DNA from 3 places in the Paenibacillus sp. JNUCC 34 genome. Region 2 is predicted to be linked to each of the others. Evidence: a T-box and tRNA genes for the amino acid it is inferred to sense, from the RefSeq annotation. Region 2 holds a T-box; the other regions hold tRNA genes.
What was found. The T-box of region 2 lies ahead of leuS (leucine--tRNA ligase). A T-box ahead of a tRNA ligase gene usually reads a tRNA of that ligase, here a tRNA-Leu.

Region 1 (4,745 bases), 150 kb from region 2:
AACAAATCAAGGAGGTTCAATAGGTGGTCTTTTATCTTTTTTTGGCAGCAGCTATATTATTGGAAGTGTTTGGCTCAACGATGCTGAAGCTATCCAACGGATTTACGAAAATCACCCCGATTATTGGCGTGGTTTTGGGTTATGCCGCAGCTTTTTACATGCTGTCCAAGGCTTTGCAGGCTCTTCCACTAGGGCTTTCTTATGCAACATGGAGTGGCGTGGGGACGATACTAACTGTCATTATCGGGGTGTATTTGTTTAAAGAAAAAGTGAATCGGCAGGGGATACTCGGGATCGCTATTCTTATAATCGGCATCGTGATGCTTAATTTATCTTAGTAAAGGAGGAACACGGGGGATGGGTGCTGTGTACTTGGGTTTTGCAATTATATTGGAGGCTTTCGGCTCAACCATGTTGAAGCTTTCAGAAGGATTTACAGAGCTGTGGCCTTCCATAGGTGTTGCAGCAGGATACCTTGGGTCGTTCATGTGTCTGTCTTTTGCCCTGAAAAGTATTTCGTTATCTTCCGCCTATGCAACTTGGTCAGGGATCGGTACCGCGCTCACAGCCATCATTGGGGTGCTACTATTTCAGGAGCATTTGTCTCTGATGAAAGGGATTGCCCTGGTTCTTATCATTATCGGAATTGTTCTCTTGAATAAGTCTCAGAGCGGGTCTAAGGATTCGGAACCTTCTACGGCTTAATGGATGGAAAATATAAAAAAGTCTATGTACCGATAAGATACATAGGCTTTTTTGATGTCTAATGATTTACTTCCATGTGGTTTTCTGTATGCTCCCTGTATGAAAGAAGTTCAGAGATTGTGACAAAGGAATAACCTCTTTTTTTCAGCTCAGGCAAAATAATTTTCAGCGCCTCTAAGGTCTGCGTACTGTTTGACACAAAATCATGCATGAGCACGATATCGCCGTTGTGTGCGTTTTTCAAAACTTTGTTTGCGATTCTATTAACACCTGGCTTCCTCCAATCCAGCGTGTCCTGATGCCAGGACCATAAAATCATAAGGAGACCGTTATTTTTACAAAACTGTACGATCGACTCGTTGTAGCTGCCCCCCGGAGGTCGGAATAGTACCGGTTTCTTTCCAACTGCTTTATAAACGGCTTCCTGGGTCTTATCCAGCTCTGATGTAATGAGACGGCTGCCGATACGTTCGAATGACGGATGGCTGAATGAATGATTTCCGATCTCGTGTCCTTCCTCCACCTCACGCTTGACGACTTCAGGATATTTCTCCACGCGGTTGCCGACAACAAAAAAAGTAGCCTTGGCATCATACTGTTTAAGCAAGTCAAGAATTCTGACCGTTGAGTCATCGTCAGGACCGTCATCAAAGGTTAAAGCAATCACCTTTTTTGGGGTAGGGACCTCCCACACAATTTCGCCGCGTTGTTCGTAATAATCACGTTTTTTACTAGTTGCTGAAGGCATGGCACCCGCAGGGGACGTGATCAGTGAAAAGGTGATGATGAACAGCAGCGGTAAACAGAGTTTTTTCATCGGTTATTGTGTCCTTTGCTTGTCATGGAAATTGACATTTTCTTATTATTCTTTGAAGCCGGATGTGATTTTATTCTTTTTTGAAGAATCGGATCGGATTAAAAATCATATTGCATATTGACAGCATATATAGATACGTGGTATTATCATTTTTGTCGCCGATGAAACAAATATTGCTCAATTGGCGCACATTGACATTATGCCGGGGTGGCGGAACAGGCAGACGCACAGGACTTAAAATCCTGCGGTAGGTGACTACCGTACGGGTTCGACCCCCGTCCTCGGCATCGTAACAGCGTAATAAGCAAGTGAAGAAATAAACCGGCTCCCGGATGGGAAGTCGGTTTATTTTTTGCTGAAAAAAGTGTAATATTTTCTATACGTGCGTGTTCAAAAAGGTCGGTTTTCAGCACCGAGAAGGTTGGATGAAGCTAGGTACTGAGGAGCGGAGCGTACGTATTGGGTACGTGAGCACCGGAAGGACCGGCTGAATTCAAGATTCGATGCCGAGCCCACTTCCTGATCAAAAGCGGACTTTTTGAACAACCTCTATACAACTAAAATTTTGTTAGTCCGGAATATCTGCTGGGAGGAGAAATCTTTGTTTAATAACGATTGGGATTCACTTCTGCAAGAAGAGGTAGAGAAGCCTTATTTCGAGCAGTTGCGATTGAAAGTGGCTGAGGAGTATCGGAATTATACCGTTTATCCACCTCAAGAGGATATTTTCCGTGCATTAAAACAGACCTCATACAAGGATACGAAGGTTGTTATTTTGGGTCAGGATCCATATCACGGCTACGGGCAAGCTGAGGGCCTCAGCTTTTCTGTTAAACCCGGAGTTAAAACACCTCCATCATTACATAATATTTATAAAGAGCTGATAGCGGATATGGGGATACCTACTCCAAGTCATGGATCTTTGATGCACTGGGCTTATCAGGGCGTTCTGCTTCTGAATGCAGTACTAACCGTTCGAGAGGGACAACCTAATTCGCATAAAGGGCTGGGGTGGGAAAGATTCACGGACGCCATTATTTCGAAATTAAATGAACGTGAGAGTCCAATGGTGTTTATTTTATGGGGAAGCTACGCGCAAAAAAAAGGAGTTTATATTGACCGGAGCCGGCATAAGGTGCTGGAGTCTAGTCATCCAAGCCCTTTTGCCGCACGCAAAGGATTTTTCGGAAGTCGTCCATTTTCAGCGTCAAACACTTTTTTGAAAGAGCAGGGCATTGAACCGGTAAACTGGGATGTTCCCGGCATACCGGTTGCGGAAGCGAAATAGTCCGGGAGGTGGCCAGATTGAAACATTGGATTGGTCGTCGGGTTGTTGTACAGCGTCTTGACGGTACAAAGGTCGCGGTCGAAGGTGTGCTGAAAACATGGGACAGTGTGCATGAGAAATTAGTGATTGTACCTGGTGATGTTGTTGTGCCTTTTCATGCGATTGCCAAGATTGAAAGGGCTGATCGGTCTCCGTCTCTGAACAATATTGGCTACAAAATCAATCATTCCATACAATTTGATAACGCCGTATATTTCCGCTCACACGTAATGGTGTGGAGAGGGAATTCTTTAGTGGCATCTCAAGCGATATTGACAGCACATGATGCAGAAACGGTTACGCTGTCGACTGGTATACGTTTGCGTAAAGATGAACACAGCTTTGTGGTGCGTTCCCTGCGCGGAAGAGTGTGATATATGCGAATATACAATGCATACAAAAAAGGCGCCGGTCGTATCTCTGGCGCCTTTTCATATTCTCCATTAAATTATTATGCATTCTCTACCTTCTCAGCCAGAAAGACTGAGCACCAGATTGAGGATCACTTTTCCGATGATGAAATTGCTAAGCGGGTTGTCAATTTCACTAAGTACTTCTTGTCCGTTTTTGCGAAATCACTCTGCACAAGAAATATTAGCGCCTTATCTTCACCGGGGTATGGATGGGAACAAGAGAAGCCAGTTCATTAACATCCTCGTTGTACATACGGATACAGCCATGTGATACGGATCTTCCGATGGAAGAAGGATCATTCGTTCCGTGAATACCGTAATGGGGCTTCGATAAGCCTAGCCAGTATGAACCAAAGGGTCCACCCGGATTAGGCTCTTTACTAACGATGGTGTAGTTGCCGGAGGGCGTCTGAGTAGCTAGTTTACCGACAGCGATAGGATAAGTGTGCACCACACGATTTCCGTCAAGCAAATGAAGCTGATATCTTGGTAAATCAACGATAATTCGGTAATTAGGCACAATGAATCACTCCTTCTTCACCTATCTTATGTGTGGGAAGAGTCGAGGCGCATTAAAGCGTGCGAAATGGGCCGTTATCGCATTTTCCATAATGTTCTAATTCATGCGATCGCCTAAATTATTACAACGAAATAAAATGGTCGGAACGTGTTATAGTATAGAAGCGGTAACCAAGGCGTTCTTACACATCAGGAAGGAGATTGACAGTCGTGTCTCCTGTTAATTTTTATAAAAATTATATTAAAAACAATATGTTCACCAAAATACTGCTCCTGTTTGCTGCGATCACTGTGGTGACGATTCTTTCGTTGTCATATCTAATGTATTATTTTTTGTCCCAAACTGCCGTACGGGACGAGCTGGGTAACCAACGAGAAGCGGTAGAGCGGGTAGAACGGTATATCAATCAGAAATACGAGACTGTGCAGTCGTATGTGAATGATTTGTACCGTAGCACCGCGCTTAGTGACGACGCTTCCTTTTTTCTGATGAACTCATTCGATGAATATATGGCCAAAAGAATCGACCGGATTATCGAGTCCCGCGGATCCAATTCAGATAGTGTTCTGTCCTATTTCAAAAAGAGTCTGGAAGATGATACTGATATTGAGAATATCATTCTTTACAGCGCAGAGAAGCAATACATTTATGTCTATAAGCAGGGGAGTATGAACAAGCTATATCAAGTCAACTCGGCGCGTTCATTCATCCCGGATGCCATGGCACTGGAGAGCCTGAGCGTAACACTGCCCAATGAATGGGTGCAGAAACTAACTCGGAACGAAGAAAGTCAGCTGTTTTCTATTCGAAGTCCGATTAATGATATGAGAACCTATAAAAATTTGGGCCAATTGCTCGTTTATTTTCGGACAGAGGGCTTGCATCAATTGTTGTCGAGCCAATCTTCTAATATGAAGGGATATATTCTGGTACTGTCAGCTGATGGTGAAGTCATGTTTGACT
Region 2 (4,745 bases):
TCGACACCATTCGTATTCCACGGTTTGGTCGCTTCAAGCGGCCCCATAAACATCTCATAGACACGCAGTGTGTCCGCACCGTATTCATTGACGATATCATCCGGATTGATAACATTGCCGCGCGACTTACTCATTTTCTCATTGTTGTTACCCAGAATCATACCCTGGTTAACGAGCTTTTGGAACGGCTCTTTCGTATCCACAACCCCCAGGTCGTACAATACCTTATGCCAGAAACGGGCATACAGCAAGTGGAGTACCGCGTGTTCAACACCGCCGATATACAGGTCAACCGGCAACCATGCCTTCTGCTTCTCTTTGGAGCACAGTTCATCATGGTTATCAGGATCAATGTAACGCAGGTAATACCAGCAGCTTCCAGCCCACTGCGGCATTGTATTGGTCTCACGGCGGGCTTTCATGCCCGTCTCAGGATCAATCGTTTCGACCCATTCCGTCACATTCGCAAGCGGGGATTCTCCAGTACCAGATGGTTTGATCTGATCCACGTCAGGCAGCAGCAACGGAAGCTGATCCTCCGGTACCGTCTTCATGGTGCCATCCTCCAGGTGAAGAATAGGAATTGGCTCACCCCAGTAACGCTGACGGCTGAACAACCAATCCCGCAGACGATAGGTTACCTTTTTCTCACCTTTGCCGTTCTTCTCCAACCACTCGTTCATGGCTTGGATAGCTGCTTCATTATCCAATCCGTTCAGGAAATCAGAATTGACGTGTTCTCCGTTGCCGGCGTACGCCTCTTCCTCCACATTTCCTCCCTTAACAACTTCAATAATGTCCAGACCGAACTGCTTCGCAAATTCCCAGTCCCGGCTGTCATGACCCGGGACAGCCATAATAGCACCCGTGCCGTAACCTGCAAGCACATAATCCGCAATCCAAATCGGTACTTGAGCTCCGTTTACCGGATTCACTGCATAGGCTCCAGTAAACACCCCGCTCTTGTCTTTTGCCAGATCCGTACGCTCCAGATCGCTCTTACGTGCTGCCTGCTCCTGATAAGCTTTTACAGCATCCTTCTGTTCTTCCGTAGTAATTCGGTCCACCAGCTCATGCTCCGGTGCCAGCACACAGTAGCTTGCACCGAACAGCGTGTCTGGACGAGTCGTAAATACCGTCAGATGCTGATCGTGGCCAGCGATGTCGAAGCGGACTTCAGCACCGGTCGATTTACCGATCCAATTCCGCTGCATATCTTTAATGCTTTCGGTCCAATCGAGCTCCTCCAAATCCTCCAGCAATCTCTCGGCATAATCTGTAATCCTCAAAATCCACTGACGCATCGGTCTACGGATGACAGGATGGTTGCCGCGCTCGGATTTGCCGTCAATCACTTCTTCATTAGCAAGAACCGTGCCCAGCGCCGGGCACCAGTTTACTGGTATCTCCGCAACATAAGCCAAACCTTTTTTATACAATTGGATAAAAATCCATTGTGTCCACTTATAGTACTCAGGATCCGTCGTGCTGATCTCACGATCCCAGTCATAGGAGAAACCGAGTGACTTGATCTGCCGGCGGAAGGTATCGATATTTTGTACTGTAAATTCACGCGGATGTTTACCCGTATCCATCGCATACTGCTCGGCAGGAAGGCCGAATGCATCCCAGCCCATCGGATGGAGTACATTGAATCCGCGCATCCGTTTGAAACGGGCCACAATATCCGTTGCCGTGTAACCCTCCGGATGGCCTACGTGCAGACCTGCACCTGACGGATATGGAAACATATCCAGCGCATAAAATTTCGGTTTCGATGGATCTTCATGCGTTTTAAACGTTTTATGTTCATCCCAATACTGCTGCCACTTCGGCTCGATGGCCTGCGGCTGATAGCCGTGGCCCGTTTGTTGATTTTCACTCATATTTTCCAGCTCCTCCTTCACAGTCAAGCACGCGGTATATAGCCGTGCGCCTCCAAACAAAAAAACCTCATCATCCATAGCGTACGACGCTAGGGACGAGAGGTTTGATTCCCGTGGTACCACCCTAGTTAGCCAAAGGCATTCTTTGCCTTCAACTCACTTTGCACCTCTATCGCAGGTGAGACGACGATGACTCATCGGCTTGACATTAACGCTTACCGTGTAAGCTGTCTGAACCGAGTTAACATCGTTACTCCGAGGTGAGTTCATTTCCTTCGTCAACCGGCTTACACCAACCGCCGGCTCTCTATGTGATCGGGTTAGAAACTACTGATCCTCATCATCGTATCATATTCGATTTTAATGACGATATTATATCGAACATCGGCTGCTAAGTCAATGCAGATAACCTGCTGTTACGATAATCTTCCGGTGTCAGGCCGACCATATCCTTAAACATGCGGCTGAAATGAGCCAAATGTTTAAACCCGGCAGTGTAACACACTTCGGTTACGGTCATATTCGGATGGAGCCAGAACAGCATTTTAGCCTGATTGATTCTTCGGCTGTATACATATTTGAATACCGTTGTTCCAGTGACTTCTTTAAATAAGGATGATAAATAGTGCTTTGTTAAATGCACTGCATGAGCAATTTCTTCCAGACTAAGATCCTTCATATAATTCTGCTCCACGAAGGTGATGACTTGCTGGATATGACGCTCTTTTTCCGGAAAAGATTCTTTATGATTCACTGCAGTGCGGCAAAGATCAGCAATAAAACACATCATGTCAATCAGTCTCAGCATTCTTCGTTCTTGCGGAGCGCCGTTAGATGTCAAACGTTCCAGCTCTATCATAATACCTTCGAATTCATCTCTCTCTGGTCCCTCAAGCGTAATCCGGTAGTTTCGCAGCTCTTCAAACGGGCTTAATAAGGCAGAAAATGCGGCGGGTTGAAGCCACCGGCCCACAAAACCGGGATCAAAATGAACAATACTTCGGACATACTTGGCACCAGGTTCCACATGAGGACAATGCAGTGTTAAACCATTCATTAGGAGAAGATCACCAGGCTTCAGAACATAAATCTTATCCCCGATCAAGTATGTGCATTTTCCCTCGTGGAAATAAAATATTTCATAGAAAGGATGTGAGTGAAATTCACCGCCAGCCATCGATTTATCGTTGCGGTAATGAAAATCGAATGGTTGGTGGAGCTGGAGTTGCCCATTCAATTCATTCATAAAGGACACCGGTTTCATAGAGTCTGCCCCTTCTGATCCTAGGTATTCCTTTATTATAACGGATACAATTACTGAATACGAACAGCTTCATTCTGTGCGACAATACATAATTCCCCCGCTTTAAAAGCATGCTCCTGCGTCATTGCCCGTTCCGTCCGTTCCAGGCAGTCAATAATCAACTCCCCGAAGAAAGGATATCCGACCTTTCCCTTGAGCTCCATATGATATTCCCCTTCATGATTGACCAAGTAAAGATGATCTCCCTGCGAATCCCTGGCCACATCGATATACTTGCGCATCTCGATATATCCGTCCGTTCCAAGAATAAATGTTCTTCCATCCCCCCAAGTGCCAAGGCCGTCCGGTGTAAACCAGTCCACGCGAAAATAATGACTTGCCCCGTTGTCACCGATTAACGTTGCATCTCCGAAATCCTCAAGTTCTGGATACAACGGATTGTTGTAGTTGGCCACTTTGCTGCTCATCACCTTGGCATCTTTACATCCTGCATAGAATAGAAACTGCTCAATTTGATGAGAGCCGATATCACACAGAATGCCTCCGTATTGTTCATAACGGAAAAACCAGTCAGGACGAGATGAGGCGTTGAGACGGTGGGGTCCTGTGCCCATCACCTGTATAACACGGCCGATAGCGCCATCCTGTATTAACTTTCCGGCGTGAATAGCACTCTCGACATGGAGACGTTCACTATAATACACCATATATTTCCGACCCGTTTCCTCCGCTTTTGCCCTTGCTGCTGCGACCTGATCCAGCGTCGTAAACGGTGTTTTGTCCGTAAAATAATCTTTGCCGCGGGACATAACCTTCAGTCCCAGACTGCAACGTTCAGACGGAATAGCTGCCGCGGCGACAAGCTGAACCTCCGAATCTTCCAGAATCTGAGCTTCTGATGAAGCTACACGCACCTGGGGATATTTTTGGCAAAACAACTCTATTTTCTGGGGATCCGGATCATATACCCATTTTAGTGTAGCCCCCGCCTCCACCAGTCCGTTGCACATTCCATATATATGACCGTGTTCTAGAGACATCGCTGCAATGACGAATTCTCCCGGCCCGACGACCGGCTTAGATTTACCAGCGGGGGCGTAAAGCATACCGTTGTTGCGATTCAATTGATCATCCTCCTCGAATTCGATAACTGCCCAAGGCTGTCAGTGATCATCATTCATCATCGTGTCTTTAACCGAAGGTGGTTGACATATCTGCCGGTCCTGTTTCTTTCACCGTCTTCTGATAGGTCGAATTTTTAATACGCTCCTGCAGGAGCTCGTAATACAAGTCTTCATCCATAGGGATATCTACCCAATCATCGGTCCAGCTAGACAAATGCATCGCATTGGATAAAGTCAGACCTTTAATTCCTTCCTCACCCGGTGCAATAAGCGGAGTACCGTTTAATATAGCATCCGTGAAATTTTGTATAATACCGCTGTGCTGAGGATTGTTCCCGTAGACCGGAATCTCACACTTCCAGCATTCCGGCTCCCCAAAGCCGCCTTTGTACTCACGGTTGAATTCCGTTTCGGACACCCGCAGCCGCCAAAACGTTAATTTATCATCTTCTATAACGATTTTGCCCCGGT
Region 3 (4,745 bases), 2.9 Mb from region 2:
CGTAACGAATGAACGTTTTTATGACTACACTGTTCATGCTGACGAAACTGAACTGCCAGCCCGTCCTGACGGATCCCCATGGCCTAAAACTGGGGGGGCCGAGGAATTCCTCACATTTATTGAGGATGAGTTGAAACCGAAGGTTGAGGAGTGCTTCTCCATCGATCATTCGAGGCAGTCACTGTTTGGCCATTCTCTTGGAGGGTTTTTGGCCCTGTATTCTTTGTTTACTCGATGTGGGACTTTTCAGCGCTATATCGCAGCCAGTCCTTCGGTTTGGTGGAAAAATCATGTTCTTTATCAGATATGGAACGAGAGAGAGGAAAACTTGGGGCAGCATGAACCATCTGGGGAACTGCTTATTTTCGTAGGAAGTGATGAGAAGCCGTCTATGGTAAAAGATGCAAAGGAGTTATACGAGGTTCTTAAAGCGTCCCCAAAAGGAATACATCCGATATTTCAAGAAGTGGAGGGCGAGGGGCATGTTTCGGTTATACCTTCGCTAATCAGCCCGCTACTTCGTTTCATCACGAAGTAAATAAGAGATTAACAAGATAAAGAGCCTTCGTTCATGAGCATGAGCGAAGGCTCTTTATGCTGGGAACTTAGAGTTGGTAAAGGATGTATCATCAAGGGTCAGATCATTAAGGTGGCCATTTAACTCGTAGCTACTCTTCTGACGAAAAATGAGGATCCTCTAATACAGATGAGTATTTAGGATATAATCTTTTGATACAGCTAGGGCAAATATCGTGTGTAAATTCGATAGGCATACGGCTTTCCAGATAGCTTTCGACGGGTTCCCAGACTTTCGCAGTTCGGACATGCTTACATACGGCGCAGATCGGAACATGTCCGTGAAGCGAGCATGTCTGAGCAAGCGCCCGCTCGAGACGGATCTCTTTTTGTTTATATCGCGTAATATCGGAGAACGAAACAATCATTCCATGGGGGTTGTTTTTATCTATTGTAAGAGAATAAGCCTCGCACAAAATCCAAGCGATCCTACCGCTCCAGTCTATGGAATACTCCACAGTATAATTAGAATTTTTTCCTGTTAGTACATCCTTCAATGAGGTGAGATATATCGTTTTATAAAACTCCCCGAAGGAGGATTTGCCAAAGATCTGTGGAGGCATTTCAAAAAAAGGGGTTCCAGGCCATTCAAAATTGGGAGAGGCACCATACTTTGGAGCCATCAGCTTCCATGAGTCGTTAATTTGATCTATTGTGCCATCTGGACGGATAATCATCAGTCCAGGTTTCAGGAAATGGATTGCACAACTCCAAGATGTGGATAAAGATTGTCGCAAATTACTCGCTCCCCTGGTATAGAAACTTTGGATAAGAGACAACGGGCATGAAGAAATGGTATAATTTAGACGTGTATTTTTTCATTATACACTTAATTAAGTCATTATTCAAGTGAAAAATAACGTAAATAAGTATTTATTTTTTTAAAGGATTGGGAAAGGCGGTTGTTTCATGCAGTCAATATACCAACGAATCGAACATCTCATTGAAAGCCGGGGTATGACTAAAAAAGCATTTTGTGAAAACCTCGGGATCAGCACAGGGAATTTTGGTGACTGGAAAAGAGGTAAGACAACCCCAAGCACCAATAAACTGATCGAGATCGCCGGCTACTTTGAAGTTAGTCTGGACTGGCTTATTGTCGGTAGGGGAAGTCCTTCTGCAGGTGTGATGGAAGTTCGGCAAAGCTACGGGACAGATCTTGCCCAGGAGACGGCTGAACAGATCCAAGCATCAAACCTTACCGATGATGAGAAGGATTTTATTAGAGAGTATCTAGAGTTTACGGAATACAGGAAGCATCGGGATAGGGAGTAATTTCCACTTTACTTCTTGGCAAGAAATCTATATAATAGGGAATGTTCTCTTGTAGAACTTCCCTTACAATATGCGGTAGTGGTGGAATGGCAGACACGCTATCTTGAGGGGGTAGTGGGTGTATACCCGTGGAGGTTCGAGTCCTCTCTACCGCATCATACAACAGAAGAACAACTCCTTGCTGAGCAAGGGGTTGTTCTTTTTTTGTTTTCGTCGATAGACTTTTTTTAATCAATTATGCAACTGCACCCCTAGGTGATCCGTAAGAGATGTGTATGGATTGTTATGAAAGGGGATATCCAATATGCGTATTGAAGAAATGATAGAGGAACGCTTTAAATGCTCCAAATGCCGAGGAACCCATTGTGCAACGAAGGAAGTAGCGATGTCTGGATCGGGGCTAAGCAAAATGTTTGATATTCAGCACAATCATTTCCTATTCGTATCTTGCACAAATTGCGGATATGTGGAAGTATTTAATCCAGATATTTTAGAAGGCAAGAAACGCGGACAGCTAGGCTCCATACTGGATGTGTTCTTTGGTTGACATCACCTTTAAAATTCTTTAATATGTCTAAGTACCATAAAGTGCAAGGTAATTTAGACGAAACTTAAATAGATGGGTGATGCATGTGTCATACAGACCACAGATTTCTAACGTGATCAAAGCCGGAAGTAACGACAAAGAAGGGCTTTACGAGTTCATTATCAGCTTAGCTGATGGAACAGACTGCCGCGTGTTCTACAACCGTTTTCCGGAATGGAAAATGACTAATGTAAGCCGACTTGGAAAAACACCTTGTCCGGTTTGCCGTAAAGATTTCATCTGCAAATGCATGGAGAAGTTCTCCGCTGATTTTGATCAACAGATGAGAGATGGCGAATGGCTGAGCAAAGCAGCTGCAGAATAATAGCACTTGCTACGATAGAGCGCGGGAGAATCCTCCTGCGCTTTTTTTCTTATATACAAGGGAGGGAAGAGAGGATGGACAAACATCTTGAACAGACACAGCATATCATTGTGCTGATCGACGGGGTGTGTCATATGTGCCAGGGACTTACGAAGTTTATCATAAAGCGTGATCCTCCAGGAATGTTCAAGTTCGCTTCACTTCAGTCCGATATTGGAAAAGATATTCTTCAGCAAGGGGGATTGCCTGAGGAAGCGGTCGACACGGTCGTTGTTGTAGAGAACGGTACTTACTATATCCGCTCTGCCGCTGCTCTGCGCATTGTCCGCCGTCTTTCTTATCCGTGGCGGCTACTATATGGGTTTATCATTGTACCGCGGGTACTACGCGATATGCTGTATAGATGGGTGGCAAAAAACCGGTATCGCTGGTTCGGACAGGACGAGGAATGCATGATTCCGACACCGGAAATCCGGCGCCGTTTTCTTTAATGAACATGCATACATGCTGAGGTAGTTAACGTGGGGCGCGGAAACCGGCTTGTTTAGCCTCGCTTTCGCTGCAGAACCACTGCTCCTGCTTGGTCCTTTCGTAGTAAGGGGATTCCGGAGTATGATATATTTTTTCACCTTTCGAATTGATGTTGCCTTTAATGTTGCATCCTTTTTTAGGTTTATCCGTATTGGAACTTGTGTTTGCGGTAGTACCTTTCTTTTCACTCTTCTGTTCTTCAGGATGAAAGCCATCATCTTGTGCATAATTCTCGACACTCCAAATTCCCAGCGACTTATTGCGGCTGATGGTCTGAAGATCGTTAAATTTATCGACATAACGTACATTGGGCTGATAAATATAGGCTACTCGGGCAAGCCCTTGTTCCAGAAGGAGCTCCTGAACCATCTGCCCGTCTGCGTACACGTACGCAAGCAATCTGGAGTATTTATCCCGGTTCGGTCCGATGTCGAATTCGAGCTCAAGTTTCTCTGCTTTTTCCACAATTTCTTTAGTAAATGCTTTTGCTTCCGGGCCAAAGGGCTGCACACCAAGTCGTGGATGGCTCGTTTCTGGTGTATCGATCAGCAAAAAGCGGACTTTTTCCGTTTTACCTTCATATTTAACACTGATTGTATCGCCGTCCACGGTCTTCACAAGTTCGACGGGGACTCTTGGGATGTTGAGATCATCGGTCGGATAGGATTTATCGTCAGGCTTTGAAGTTGTGGGTTTGGAATTGTTCGGTGCAGCCGTATTAATACCTGTGTTAGATTGCTCTGACGGTGTAGTGGTATCTGGTGTGACCAGTGGATCGCTGCAGCCGGACAATAAAAGCAGGCCTGTAATGATGATTGGTACAATGCGTCTTTTCATAAGTTGTCACTCTCCTGGCTAAGATGCCTTGTAATTAAGGTAGGTATAGGAGACTCTAAATAGGATGACGATAAATAGAGAGATTCCCTCTGGGAACATCTGTTCCTGCCGAGTCCATTATGACGGTATTTCATCTTTTTGGCAAGGGTATGTTGGACCGTTTTATTGGGATTATAAAAAAATCGCTTGATGACATACCGTAAGTTATGCTATTCTTATGTCAAATTATAACAAGACAACGGAAGCACCGTTCAATGATCGCTTAAATGCGGCTTGGACGGTGCTTTTTTGCGTTGTCTATTGAAAGAAGGGATCTGTAAACATGTTACCAGTCAGGGTTGTGCTGGCTGTTCAGGATTCCGAGTATGTCGAACCGCTACTTCAATATATACACGGAAGTGAGTATGTGAAGAAGATGCAGGTAACGGCGTTCACTCGGGTTGAAGCACTGCTGCAGTATAGAGACATACCGGACCTTATTGTAGGCGAGGCAAACATGCTGGAAGCTTGGTTGTCAGAAAAGATGTTATCCGTGCCGTGGATCGTTCTTGCTGAAGGGGGAGAAGAGGCAAATCTGGCTGGTGAAGGACTGACTGCCGCGAAGTATCAGCCTTT

Region 1: it encodes a tRNA-Leu, which carries the amino acid that the T-box ahead of leuS (leucine--tRNA ligase) is inferred to sense. The anticodon was not compared.
Region 3: it encodes a tRNA-Leu, which carries the amino acid that the T-box ahead of leuS (leucine--tRNA ligase) is inferred to sense. The anticodon was not compared.

The regions. Positions count from the first base shown of each region.
Region 1 is NZ_CM177770.1:4,115,759-4,120,503, reverse strand. It holds gene AC2TF5_RS19375 (TetR/AcrR family transcriptional regulator) at 1-23, shown strand, start outside; gene AC2TF5_RS19370 (DMT family transporter) at 81-338, shown strand; gene AC2TF5_RS19365 (DMT family transporter) at 358-705, shown strand; gene AC2TF5_RS19360 (polysaccharide deacetylase family protein) at 764-1,522, opposite strand; tRNA gene AC2TF5_RS19355 (tRNA-Leu) at 1,724-1,809, shown strand; gene AC2TF5_RS19350 (uracil-DNA glycosylase) at 2,124-2,810, shown strand; gene AC2TF5_RS19345 (hypothetical protein) at 2,828-3,223, shown strand; gene AC2TF5_RS19340 (L,D-transpeptidase) at 3,444-3,782, opposite strand; gene AC2TF5_RS19335 (cache domain-containing sensor histidine kinase) at 3,992-4,745, shown strand, end outside.
Region 2 is NZ_CM177770.1:4,270,295-4,275,039, forward strand. It holds gene leuS (leucine--tRNA ligase) at 1-1,886, opposite strand, end outside; T-box leader at 1,975-2,239, opposite strand; gene AC2TF5_RS20065 (helix-turn-helix transcriptional regulator) at 2,278-3,150, opposite strand; gene AC2TF5_RS20070 (Gfo/Idh/MocA family protein) at 3,201-4,274, opposite strand; gene AC2TF5_RS20075 (Gfo/Idh/MocA family protein) at 4,342-4,745, opposite strand, start outside.
Region 3 is NZ_CM177770.1:1,131,254-1,135,998, forward strand. It holds gene AC2TF5_RS05165 (alpha/beta hydrolase) at 1-538, shown strand, start outside; gene AC2TF5_RS05170 (hypothetical protein) at 669-1,313, opposite strand; gene AC2TF5_RS05175 (helix-turn-helix domain-containing protein) at 1,486-1,851, shown strand; tRNA gene AC2TF5_RS05180 (tRNA-Leu) at 1,924-2,006, shown strand; gene AC2TF5_RS05185 (zinc ribbon domain-containing protein) at 2,156-2,398, shown strand; gene AC2TF5_RS05190 (hypothetical protein) at 2,484-2,762, shown strand; gene AC2TF5_RS05195 (thiol-disulfide oxidoreductase DCC family protein) at 2,837-3,253, shown strand; gene AC2TF5_RS05200 (thermonuclease family protein) at 3,279-4,130, opposite strand; gene AC2TF5_RS05205 (P-loop NTPase family protein) at 4,453-4,745, shown strand, end outside.